Regions from separate parts of the Paraburkholderia sp. J8-2 genome, predicted to be linked through region 1. Evidence: riboswitches for the same ligand, from Rfam matches in the RefSeq annotation. Region 1 holds a riboswitch; the other holds the start of a gene.

Region 1 (4,872 bases):
GGGTCGACGTCGTCGAGCGGGACGATGCGCTGGTTCGCCATCGTTGCGCGCTCGACATACAGCGCGCGATGCGCGAGACCCAGCTCGCCCAGCACGCGGCGCACCTTGTCGAAGTTGCGGCCCAGTTTCATGATGACGGCGGCGTCCGCGTCGGCCAGCCGCCGGCGCAATTCGTCCTCGGGCAGCACGCCCGACAGCACGGCGAGGCTCTGGTTGCGGTAGACGAGCGGCACGCCCAGCACCGCCGCGCCGCCCAGCATCGAGCACACGCCAGGCACGACTTCGGCTTCGTAGCGCGCGGCGAGCCGGTCGTGAAGATACATATACGAGCCGTAGAAGAACGGATCGCCTTCGCAGATCACGGCCACGTCACGGCCGGCGTCGAGATGGCGCGACAGCATTTGCGCGGCGCCGTCGTAGAAGTCGGCGATGATCGCCTCATACGAGAGCGGCGGTTCGAGCGCCTCGGTCGTCACGGGGTACACGAGCGGCAGGCGTTCCTGCTCCGCTTCGAGATGGGCCTCGACAATGCCGAACGCATTGCCTTTCTTGCCCTTCGCGACAAAATACGCGACGACGGGTGCGGCCTTGAGCAGGCGCACGGCTTTGAGCGTGAGCAGTTCGGGGTCGCCGGGGCCGACGCCGATGCCGTGCAGACGTCCTTTGCGGGTCATTTATTCGGTCTCCGAAGCGAGTGCGTTGACGGCGGCGGCGGCCATCGCGCTGCCGCCACGGCGGCCATGCACGACGACGAAGGGCACGCCGTGATTTTCGGCGGCGAGCTGCGCCTTGGACTCGGCTGCGCCGACAAAGCCCACGGGAAAGCCGAGGATGAGCGCGGGCAGCGGCGCGCCGGCGGCGATCATGTCGAGCAGGTGAAAGAGTGCGGTGGGCGCATTGCCGATCGCCACGACGCTGCCTGCAAGATGCGGCCGCCAAAGTTCGAGCGCGGCGGCCGATCGCGTATTGCCAAACTCGCGTGCGAGCGTGGGCACAGCGGGGTCGTCGAGCGTGCAGATGACGGCGTTGTTCGCGGGCAGGCGTGCGCGCGTGACGCCGTATGCGACCATTTTCGCGTCGCAGAGAATGGGCGCGCCGCCTGCGAGCGCGTTGCGGCCCGCCGTGCCCGCGCCTGCGGAAAACGCGAGGTCGGCGGCGACGTCCACCATGCCGCAGGCGTGGATCACGCGTACGGCGAGTTTTTCCAGGTCGGCGGGAATGCGCGAGAGGTCGGCTTCGGCGCGGATCGTCGCGAACGATTCGCGATAGATCGCCTGGCCGTCGCGGATGTAATCAGACATCTTGGGTACTCCGGGGCCGCTGCGCGAGTGCGAGCGCAGCCGCTTCGATCGTCAGGTTGCGCGCGACGAGCTGGCCAAAGCGCTGGCCGAAGCCGCTTTGCGTGTCGTCGCGCTGGTAAAGGTCGTAGTGGTCCGGCTCGCTGGCGAGCAACGTGAACGGCGCGCAATGCGCGGCCGCGCAGGAGCGTTCGCAGCCGCTCAGGTGCGCTTGCGCGCCGGGCGGCAGCAGGGCGGCGAGACGCTGTGCGTCGGCTTTGGTGTCGGCGCGGCTTTTGGCGCACCCCGCCGAGCCCGTGCAGGCGATCAGGCGCGCGAACGGATCGGCGCGCGAGACGATGAGGCCGAGCGCGTGCAGCCGTTCGAGCGCGCCGGTCATGGCGCGCGCGGGCACGTTAGGCAGCAGCAGGCCTTGCCATGGCGTCACCCGCAGCGTCGCATCGCCCGAGTCTTGCGCGAGCGCGGCGAGCGCGCGCAGCGTATGCGCGTCGATGCGGCCGAGCGCGGGCTGCGCGCCTACGTAGCCACTGCCGTCGACGTGCAGCGCGTGCGCGCCCAGTCGCAAGCCGGCAGGACTCGGCTCGCGACGCCACGCGTGCAGCGCGGCGTCGTCACGCATCAGCGCGAAGCCGCCATGATCGCGCGCGCGTTGCAGCAGCGCATCGAGTGAGTGTGCGGCGAGCACGTCACGCATGCGCGTTGCGTCTGCGCCCGCGAGATCGAGGAACGCATGGAGCAGCGCACGTATCGATGCGCAAATATTTTCGGTCGCGAGCGTGCCGATTGGCTGCGTCGTGGGGCACCCTGCAAGGCCCAGTGCAAAGCGCACGGTCGCGCCGTGCGGCAACGCGGCGAGCCAGATGTCGTGCGGATGCCCGAGCATCGCCATACGCTCGCCGCCGTCCAGTTGCAGCGCGAACTTGGGCGAGAGCGCGGCGAAACGCGCTTCGCGCTGCATCATGTCGATGAGGGCTGCGGCGAGCACCGTTGTGTCGCACAAAGCCTCAGGGTCAACGCCCGCGAGCGGGCTCAGCATCACGTTGCGCAATTCGTCGGCGGCGCACGCGTGCTCGACCGGGCTCGCGGCGTCGATGCCAGCGGGCCCGAGGCCCGCACCGATCAGCGCGGCGCTCAACGCGGCCTCCTCGCCCACGCGTACGCCGCGAATCTGCACGTTCGCGCGATTGGTCAGTTCGAGCACGCCGCCGGCATGCGCCAACGCGGCGTCGGCGAGGGCGCGCGCCCGCGTGGCGCTCAGCACGCCGCCGGGCAGGCGGATGCGGCACAGGCCGCCGTCGCGCGCCGCGACCACGCGCACGAGCCCCGGGCACGCCGAGGGGCGGAGCACGGCCAATGCAGCAGCGGGCGAGACGGGCTTCGTTTCGTGTTTCAAGGGAATACCGGGTAAGCATCGCGCGGGAGCGGCGCGCTGCCCGCACGTGAGGCGGGAAACGGCAGCGGTATCGGTACACCCCGCCCGATATGGGTTCGCACGAACAGTCGGCCGGCAGGTCTCCTGGCTCGCAGGTCGTGGACCGCATCGGCCTTCCCGGTAAAACCAGTGGCTCGGGTGGATGCGGTCTCGCTGCTTACAGTCGCGGGGGCGGCCACAGCTTGCTGTGTTCCCTGTTTGCGATCCGGAGTTAGCGCTTCAGCGCTGACTCCGGCCTCATACAAAGTGCCTTAAAGGCGCCGGCGGACACGGTATTATGCCCGTTTTCGCGCGCGCTCCGCCCGGCAATCGGGTTGCGGGCCGATGGCGGCGCGCGGAAACAGGCGACAAACCAGGCAACAAAGCAAGCAAAAGCGGGAGAACGAATGCAGGGCACGCAGGCATGGCTGACGGTGGTGGGCATAGGCGACGATGGCTATGCGGGGCTCGGGCGCGACGCGCGGCGCGCGTTGTTCGACGCTGCCGTCGTGACGGGCGGCGAGCGCCATCTTGCGATGCTGCCCTCGCGCGTGCGTGCGCGCCGCGAAGCGTGGCCGCAGCCGTTCAGCGTCGAGGCGCTGCTCGCGCATCGCGAGTCGAATGCGCCCGTATGCGTGCTCGCGAGCGGCGACCCCATGCTGTTCGGCGTGGGCGCGACGCTCGCGCGCCGCGTGGCGCCCGGTGAAATGCGCGTGCTGCCCGCGCCCTCGTCGCTCTCGCTGGCGGCGGCGCGCATGGGCTGGGCGTTGCAGGATACGGCGATGGTCTCGCTCGTCGGCCGACCGCTCGATGCGCTGCGCCGCTATCTCTACGCGCGCTCGCGCGTGCTGGCGTTGAGCGCGGACGGGCGCACGCCCGCGGCGCTCGCCGCGCTGCTCGCCGAAGCGGGCTTCGGCGCCACGCGTCTTGCCGTGTTCGAGCATCTGGGCGGCCCGCTTGAGCGCCGCATCGAAGGCCGCGCCGATGCGTGGCACGTCGACGAAACCGCGGCGCTCAACCTCGTCGCGTTCGAATGCGAAAGCGATGTTGCGAATGCGCCTGCGCACGGCTGGACGCTCACGCCGGGCCTTCCCGACGACGCCTACCGCCACGACGGCCAGCTCACGAAGCGCGACGTGCGCGCGCTCACGCTCGCGCGCCTCGCGCCGACGCCCGGCGCGTTGCTCTGGGACGTGGGGGCGGGCAGCGGCTCGATCGGCATCGAATGGATGCGCTCGCATGCCGCTTGCCGTGCGATCGCGATCGAGGCGCATGCCGAGCGTCAACGCTTCATCGAACACAATCGCGCCGCGCTGGGCGTGCCGGGTTTGCAACTCGTCGCGGGCCGCGCGCCCGAAGCGCTCGCGGGACTCGCCACGCCCGACGCCGTATTCATCGGCGGCGGCGTGACCGTTCCCGGCGTGCTGGACGCGTGCTGGGCGGCGCTCGCGAGCGGCGGCCGGCTCGTTGCAAATGCGGTGACGCTGCAAAGCGAAGCGGCGCTCGTGACATGGCGCGCGCAGCATGGCGGCACGCTCACGCGTATCGGCATTGGCGAGGCGCAGCCGCTTGGCGGCTTCGATACCTGGCGTCAGGCGTTGCCCGTCACGCTCTACGAGGCCGTCAAGCCATGACCGCACGCATCCTGCTGCTGGGCGGCACAGGCGATGCGCTGGCGATCGCGCGCACGCTTGGGCCCCAGCACGTGTACTCGCTCGCGGGCCTTGGCCGCGTGCCCGCCGATCTCGCCTGCGCGGTGCGTGTGGGTGGCTTCGGCGGGGCAGAAGGGCTCGCGCGTTTTCTCGCCGACGAAGCCATCGCGATCGTTGTCGACGCCACACACCCGTACGCCGCGCAGATCAGCGCCAACGCGGCGCGCGCCTGCCTGGCGGCACACGTGCCGTACTGGGCGCTGCGGCGCGCGCCGTGGCAGCCGCAGCCCGGCGACGACTGGCGCATGGTGAGCGGCTGGGCTGGCGTAGTCGAAGCGCTTGCGCCATTTGCGCGGCCGCTCTTCACGCTCGGGCGCGAACCGCTCGCGCATCTGCACGAAGTGCCGGAACAGCAGCATTGGACGGTCCGTTGCCTCGAAGCGCATGCCGGCCACGCCCGCGCTCGCATCATCGACGCTCGTGGGCCGTTCACCGCAGAAGGCGAGCGCGC
Region 2 (4,872 bases), on a different contig from region 1:
GCGGCGTAGCGCTACGACGGAAAGCGGCGCGATTTCGATCGAGCGCAAACCCGACGACGGCGCGCCCAGCGCGTGAAGAATCGCCGCGCGCATCACACTTGCATGGGTGAAGGCGACCATGTCGGTAGCGGAGCTGGGGATCGCATCGAGCCAGGCGCTAACGCGCTCGCGAACATCGTCGAACGATTCGCCCCCGCCTGGCGGCCTGAAAGCGGGGTCGCGTGTCCAGGCGGCAAGGGCGTCGGGCGCTTCATGGGCAAGATCCGCGAGGCGCTTGCCTTGCCACGCGCCAAAGGCCGTGTCGGCGAGGGTGCTGATTGGCGTTGCCCCGGCGAAGCCGGCCGCGTGTGCGCTCGCTCGCGCGACCGCAGCGGGACTCGTCACCGCGCGTTGCGCCTCGCCATTGCGCTCGCCACCGGCCAGGCGCGCGTGCCAGCGCTCGCGCCAAGCAGCAAGCGCCGCGAGTGCGCGGGCGTCGAGCGCTTCTTCGGCTTCATCGTCCGCTACAGGCGCTTGCGGGAATGTTCCCGAGCGCTGTGCGGCATTCGCCGCATGACTGATCAGCCAGACTGTCGTCGGCATGCTTTTCCTTACGTATCACTTCCCTGTAGCTGACATCCGGTCCGCAGCCCGTTGTCGTAGCGCGTAGAATACAGGCTCCACGACACGCGGAAGCCGGTGCAAGTCCGGCGCGGTCGCGCCACTGTAACTGGTTGCCGTCGATTGAATTTCGATTGAATCGAAGCAACGGGAGTCAGACCCGCGCGTCGTGAACCACTTTTTCAACGACTAGCGGGGCGCGTTACCCCAGGAGAAGTCAGCATGTCCGACACCGCATTCCCCCTGCAGCACGCACCGGCCGCGCCGGCACCCATTGCGCTGCGGGAGATCCTGCCCTGGGCGATCTTCGGCGGCCTCATGCTGCTGCTGGCCCTGTACTTCGTGGGCGCCGAGCAAGGCGCGACCTCGATCGTCCCGGGCATGTACGTCCACGAATTCGTTCACGACGGCCGCCACCTGCTCGGCTTTCCCTGCCACTGACCGGGAGCTGAACATGGTCGGCAAGTTGCTGGTACGCGGCATGCTCGCAGGCATCGCCGCGGGACTTCTCACGTTCGGCTTCGCGAAGATCGTGGGCGAGCCCCAAGTCGATCAGGCGATTTCCCTCGAACAAAAGCTCGATGCCGCGAAGGGTGAAGCCCCCGAACCCGAAATCGTGAGCCGCAAGACCCAGGCGAGCCTCGGGCTCTTCACGGGCGTGATGGTCTATGGCGCATCGATCGGCGGCCTCTTTGCGCTCGTCTTCGCGTATGCGAACGGACGCGTAGGGCGTCTTTCGCCGCGCGCGCTCTCGGCCTGGCTCGCGCTCGCGGCGTTCGTCGCGATCTACATGGTGCCGAGCATCAAGTACCCGGCGAACCCGCCCTCGGTCGGGGACCCGGAGACGATCGGCTATCGAACCGGGCTCTTCTTCCTGATGGTCGCGATCTCGATCGCCGTGTCGGTGTTCTCGCTCAAGGTGCGCGCGGTCTTCGTGCCGCGCCTTGGCGGGTGGAATGCTTCGATCGTGGCGCTCGTGCTGTTCGTCGTCGTGATCGGCGCGGTCCAGTTCGCGCTGCCGGCGGTCAACGAGGTGCCCGCCGCCTTCCCGGCCGTGCTGCTGTGGAAGTTCCGCACGGCGTCGATCGGTATGCAGGTGATTCTCTGGACCACGATCGGCCTGCTTTTCGGCGCGCTCGCCGAAAAGCTGATTGGCGCGAACGCCCGTGCGCTCAGCGCGCGCGGCACGCATACGCGCGCCGCGTAAGCGCGGCAGGGCCGCTGGGCGCGCGCCGCGCACCTATCGAAAAAGCGACCCCAAACTTGCGTAAATGCCCCGCACGCCCCGCGTGCCGGGGCATTTTTTTTCACCTTTCAAAAGCATCGGGCCCGCGGCTGCGCGGGCCCGATCCGCGTGCGCCCATGCGCGGCACCGCAATGCTGCAGTGCAATATTCACGCCGTGCCAGTTTGAGCAATCTATTTTGCACTGAGACGATCCGCGCCAGTTCATCGGTTTCGCCGGCGCTCACAGGCCGCGCGAGGCCGCCCGACACGACAAAACGACTTGATCCGGAGACGCGCGTGATCCTTTACGGCTTTGGCCCGGTGCTGCTCGCCGGCACGATCCAGACCATCGAGCTTTCGCTTCTCTCGCTCGGCGTGGCTGTCCTGCTAGGCCTTGCCGGCGCGGCGGCCAAGCTCTCGTTCAACCGGCCGCTCGCGGCCGTGGCGACCGCTTACACGACGCTGATCCGCTCGGTGCCCGACCTCGTGCTGATGCTGCTGCTCTTCTATAGCATCCAGATCGGCGTGAACGAGGCCACCGACGCGCTCGGCATGGCGCAGATCGACATCGATCCGTTCGTGGCCGGCGTCGTCACGCTCGGTTTCATCTACGGCGCGTACTTCACCGAGACCTTCCGCGGCGCGTTTCTCGCCGTGCCGCGCGGCCAGCTCGAAGCGGGCCACGCCTACGGCATGAGCGGCGCGCGTGTGTTCGCCCGCATCCTCTTTCCGCAGATGATGCGTTTCGCGCTGCCCGGCATCGGCAACAACTGGCAGGTGCTCGTGAAGGCGACGGCGCTCGTCTCGATCATCGGTCTCGCCGATGTCGTGAAGGCCGCCCAGGACGCGGGCCGCAGCACCTTCAACCTGTTCTTCTTCCTCGTGATCGCGGCGCTCATCTACCTCGCGATCACCACGCTCTCGAACTTCGCGCTGATCTGGCTCGAACGCCGCTATTCGGTGGGCGTGCGTCACGCGCAACTCTGAGGAAAACGCCCGCCATGAACGAAATCATTCAGCAATTTGGCCGCGCGTTCCTCTACTGGGACGGCGAGCATGTGTCGGGCCTCGCGATGACGCTCTGGCTGCTCGTAATATCCGTGGCTTTCGGCTTCGTGTGCGCGGTGCCGCTCGCCGTGGCGCGTGTGTCGAGCAAACGCTGGCTTTCGCTGCCGGTGCGCTTTTACACCTATGTGTTTCGCGGCACGCCGCTTTATGTGCAGTTGCTGCTCATCTACACGGGCGTGTACAGTCTCGCGTTCATTCGCGCGGAGCCGCTCCTCGACGCGTTCTTTCGCAGCGGCCTGAACTGTGCGGTGCTCGCGTTTGCGCTCAACACCTGCGCGTATACGACAGAGATTTTCGCGGGCGCGATTCGCGCCACCTCACACGGCGAAGTGGAAGCGGCGCGCGCCTACGGCATGAGCCCGTTCACGATGTACTGGCGCGTGATCCTGCCTTCGGCGCTGCGCCGCGCACTGCCGCTGTACAGTAACGAAGTGATCCTGATGCTGCACGCGACCACGGTGGCCTTCACCGCGACGGTGCCCGACATCCTCAAGGTCGCGCGCGACGCCAACTCGGCCACCTACCGCTCGTTCGAGTCGTTCGGCCTCGCGGCGCTGATCTACTGTGCGGTATCGTTCGTGCTGGTGGCCGCGTTCCGCCGCGCCGAAAAACGCTGGCTCGGCCATCTCGCCGTGCGCACCCGCTGATTCACCGGAACACCGGAACCTCGGAAACTGGAGACCATCTTGGCTCAGACGCAATCCTCAGATAGCAAGCTCGTCGCGCGCGACATCCACAAGCGCTACGGCGACAACGAGGTGCTCAAAGGCGTCTCGCTCGACGCGAAGAAGGGCGACGTGATCAGCATCATCGGCGCGAGCGGCTCGGGCAAGAGCACGTTCCTGCGCTGCATCAATTTCCTCGAGAAGCCGAACGCCGGCGAGATCGTCGTGGACGGCGAGGCCGTGCGCACGAAGGCGGGCCGCAACGGCGACCTGGACGTGGCCGACCACAAGCAACTGCAACGCATCCGCACCAAGCTCGCAATGGTGTTCCAGCATTTCAACCTGTGGTCGCACATGAACGTGCTCGAGAACGTGATGGAAGCGCCGTTGCACGTGCTGGGCGTGCCGCGCAAGGAAGCCGAGGAGCGCGCGCGGGAGTATCTGGAGAAGGTGGGCCTCGCGCCTCGCGTGGAGAAGCAATATCCCTCGCATCTTTCGGGCGGGCAGCAGCAGCGCGTGGCGATTGCGCGTGCGCTTGCCATGCATCCCGACGTGATGCTGTTCGACGAGCCGACTTCGGCGCTCGACCCCGAGCTCGTGGGCGAAGTGCTCAAGGTCATGCAAAAGCTTGCCGAAGAAGGCCGCACGATGATTGTCGTGACGCACGAAATGGGCTTTGCGCGCAACGTCTCGAATCATGTGATGTTCCTGCACCAGGGGCGCACGGAGGAAGAGGGCGCGCCCGCGGATGTGCTCGGCGCGCCGAAGAGCGATCGCCTGCGCCAGTTCCTCTCGGGCAGCCTCAAGTAAGCGGCGCGTTGAGTCGCGCGCCCCGTCTTGCCGATGGTCCGTCCCACCGTTCTCCATCCCGCTTCCGTTCCTGCCGCCGCGCCCGGCGGCCAGGCGCCGCTCGCGCGCGCCGGCCGCACCACCCAGGTCGCGATCGTCGCGCTCCCGCCCGTTTCGATGTCGGGCGTGGGCCCGATCGTCGATGCGCTCAATCTCGCCAACGAAATCGACGGCCGCGCGCTGTACCGCTGGCAAATGTGCTCGTGGAACGGCCGCCCCGTGCCGCTGGCGGGCGGCGCGCAATGGCCCGCCGACTGCGCGTTTGGCGACGCGGTGTCGTGCGACTGGCTCATCGTCGTGACCGAGCGCTACCAGCAGTTCGCCGACTTCCGCCTGTTTCTCGCGAGCCTCGCGCGCGTGGGCCAGCGCACGCCGCTCGTCACGGGCATTCACCACGGCATCTGGTGGCTCGCGATGGCGGGGCAGTTGCAGGGCTACCGCGTGGCCGCGAACTGGGAGACGTT

Evidence for each region. Region 1 has a riboswitch for cobalamin ahead of cobG (precorrin-3B synthase). Riboswitches for the same ligand answer to the same signal wherever they lie in the genome.
Region 2: linked by a shared signal. The riboswitch ahead of U5A52_RS26700 (CbtB domain-containing protein) and the one ahead of cobG (precorrin-3B synthase) in region 1 are both predicted to bind cobalamin.

What each region holds. Positions count from the first base shown of each region.
Region 1 covers NZ_CAJMZA010000007.1:253,578-258,449, reverse strand. Annotated here, with positions in the region: gene U5A52_RS18635 (precorrin-2 C(20)-methyltransferase) at 1-674, opposite strand, end outside; gene U5A52_RS18630 (precorrin-8X methylmutase) at 675-1,301, opposite strand; gene cobG (precorrin-3B synthase) at 1,294-2,691, opposite strand; cobalamin riboswitch at 2,787-2,975, opposite strand; gene cbiE (precorrin-6y C5,15-methyltransferase (decarboxylating) subunit CbiE) at 3,117-4,343, shown strand; gene U5A52_RS18615 (cobalt-precorrin-6A reductase) at 4,340-4,872, shown strand, end outside.
Region 2 covers NZ_CAJMZA010000014.1:183,511-188,382, reverse strand. Annotated here, with positions in the region: gene U5A52_RS26705 (histidine phosphatase family protein) at 1-582, opposite strand, end outside; cobalamin riboswitch at 614-783, shown strand; gene U5A52_RS26700 (CbtB domain-containing protein) at 823-1,041, shown strand; gene U5A52_RS26695 (CbtA family protein) at 1,055-1,807, shown strand; gene U5A52_RS26690 (ABC transporter permease) at 2,124-2,813, shown strand; gene U5A52_RS26685 (ABC transporter permease) at 2,828-3,541, shown strand; gene U5A52_RS26680 (ABC transporter ATP-binding protein) at 3,578-4,369, shown strand; gene U5A52_RS26675 (GlxA family transcriptional regulator) at 4,526-4,872, shown strand, end outside.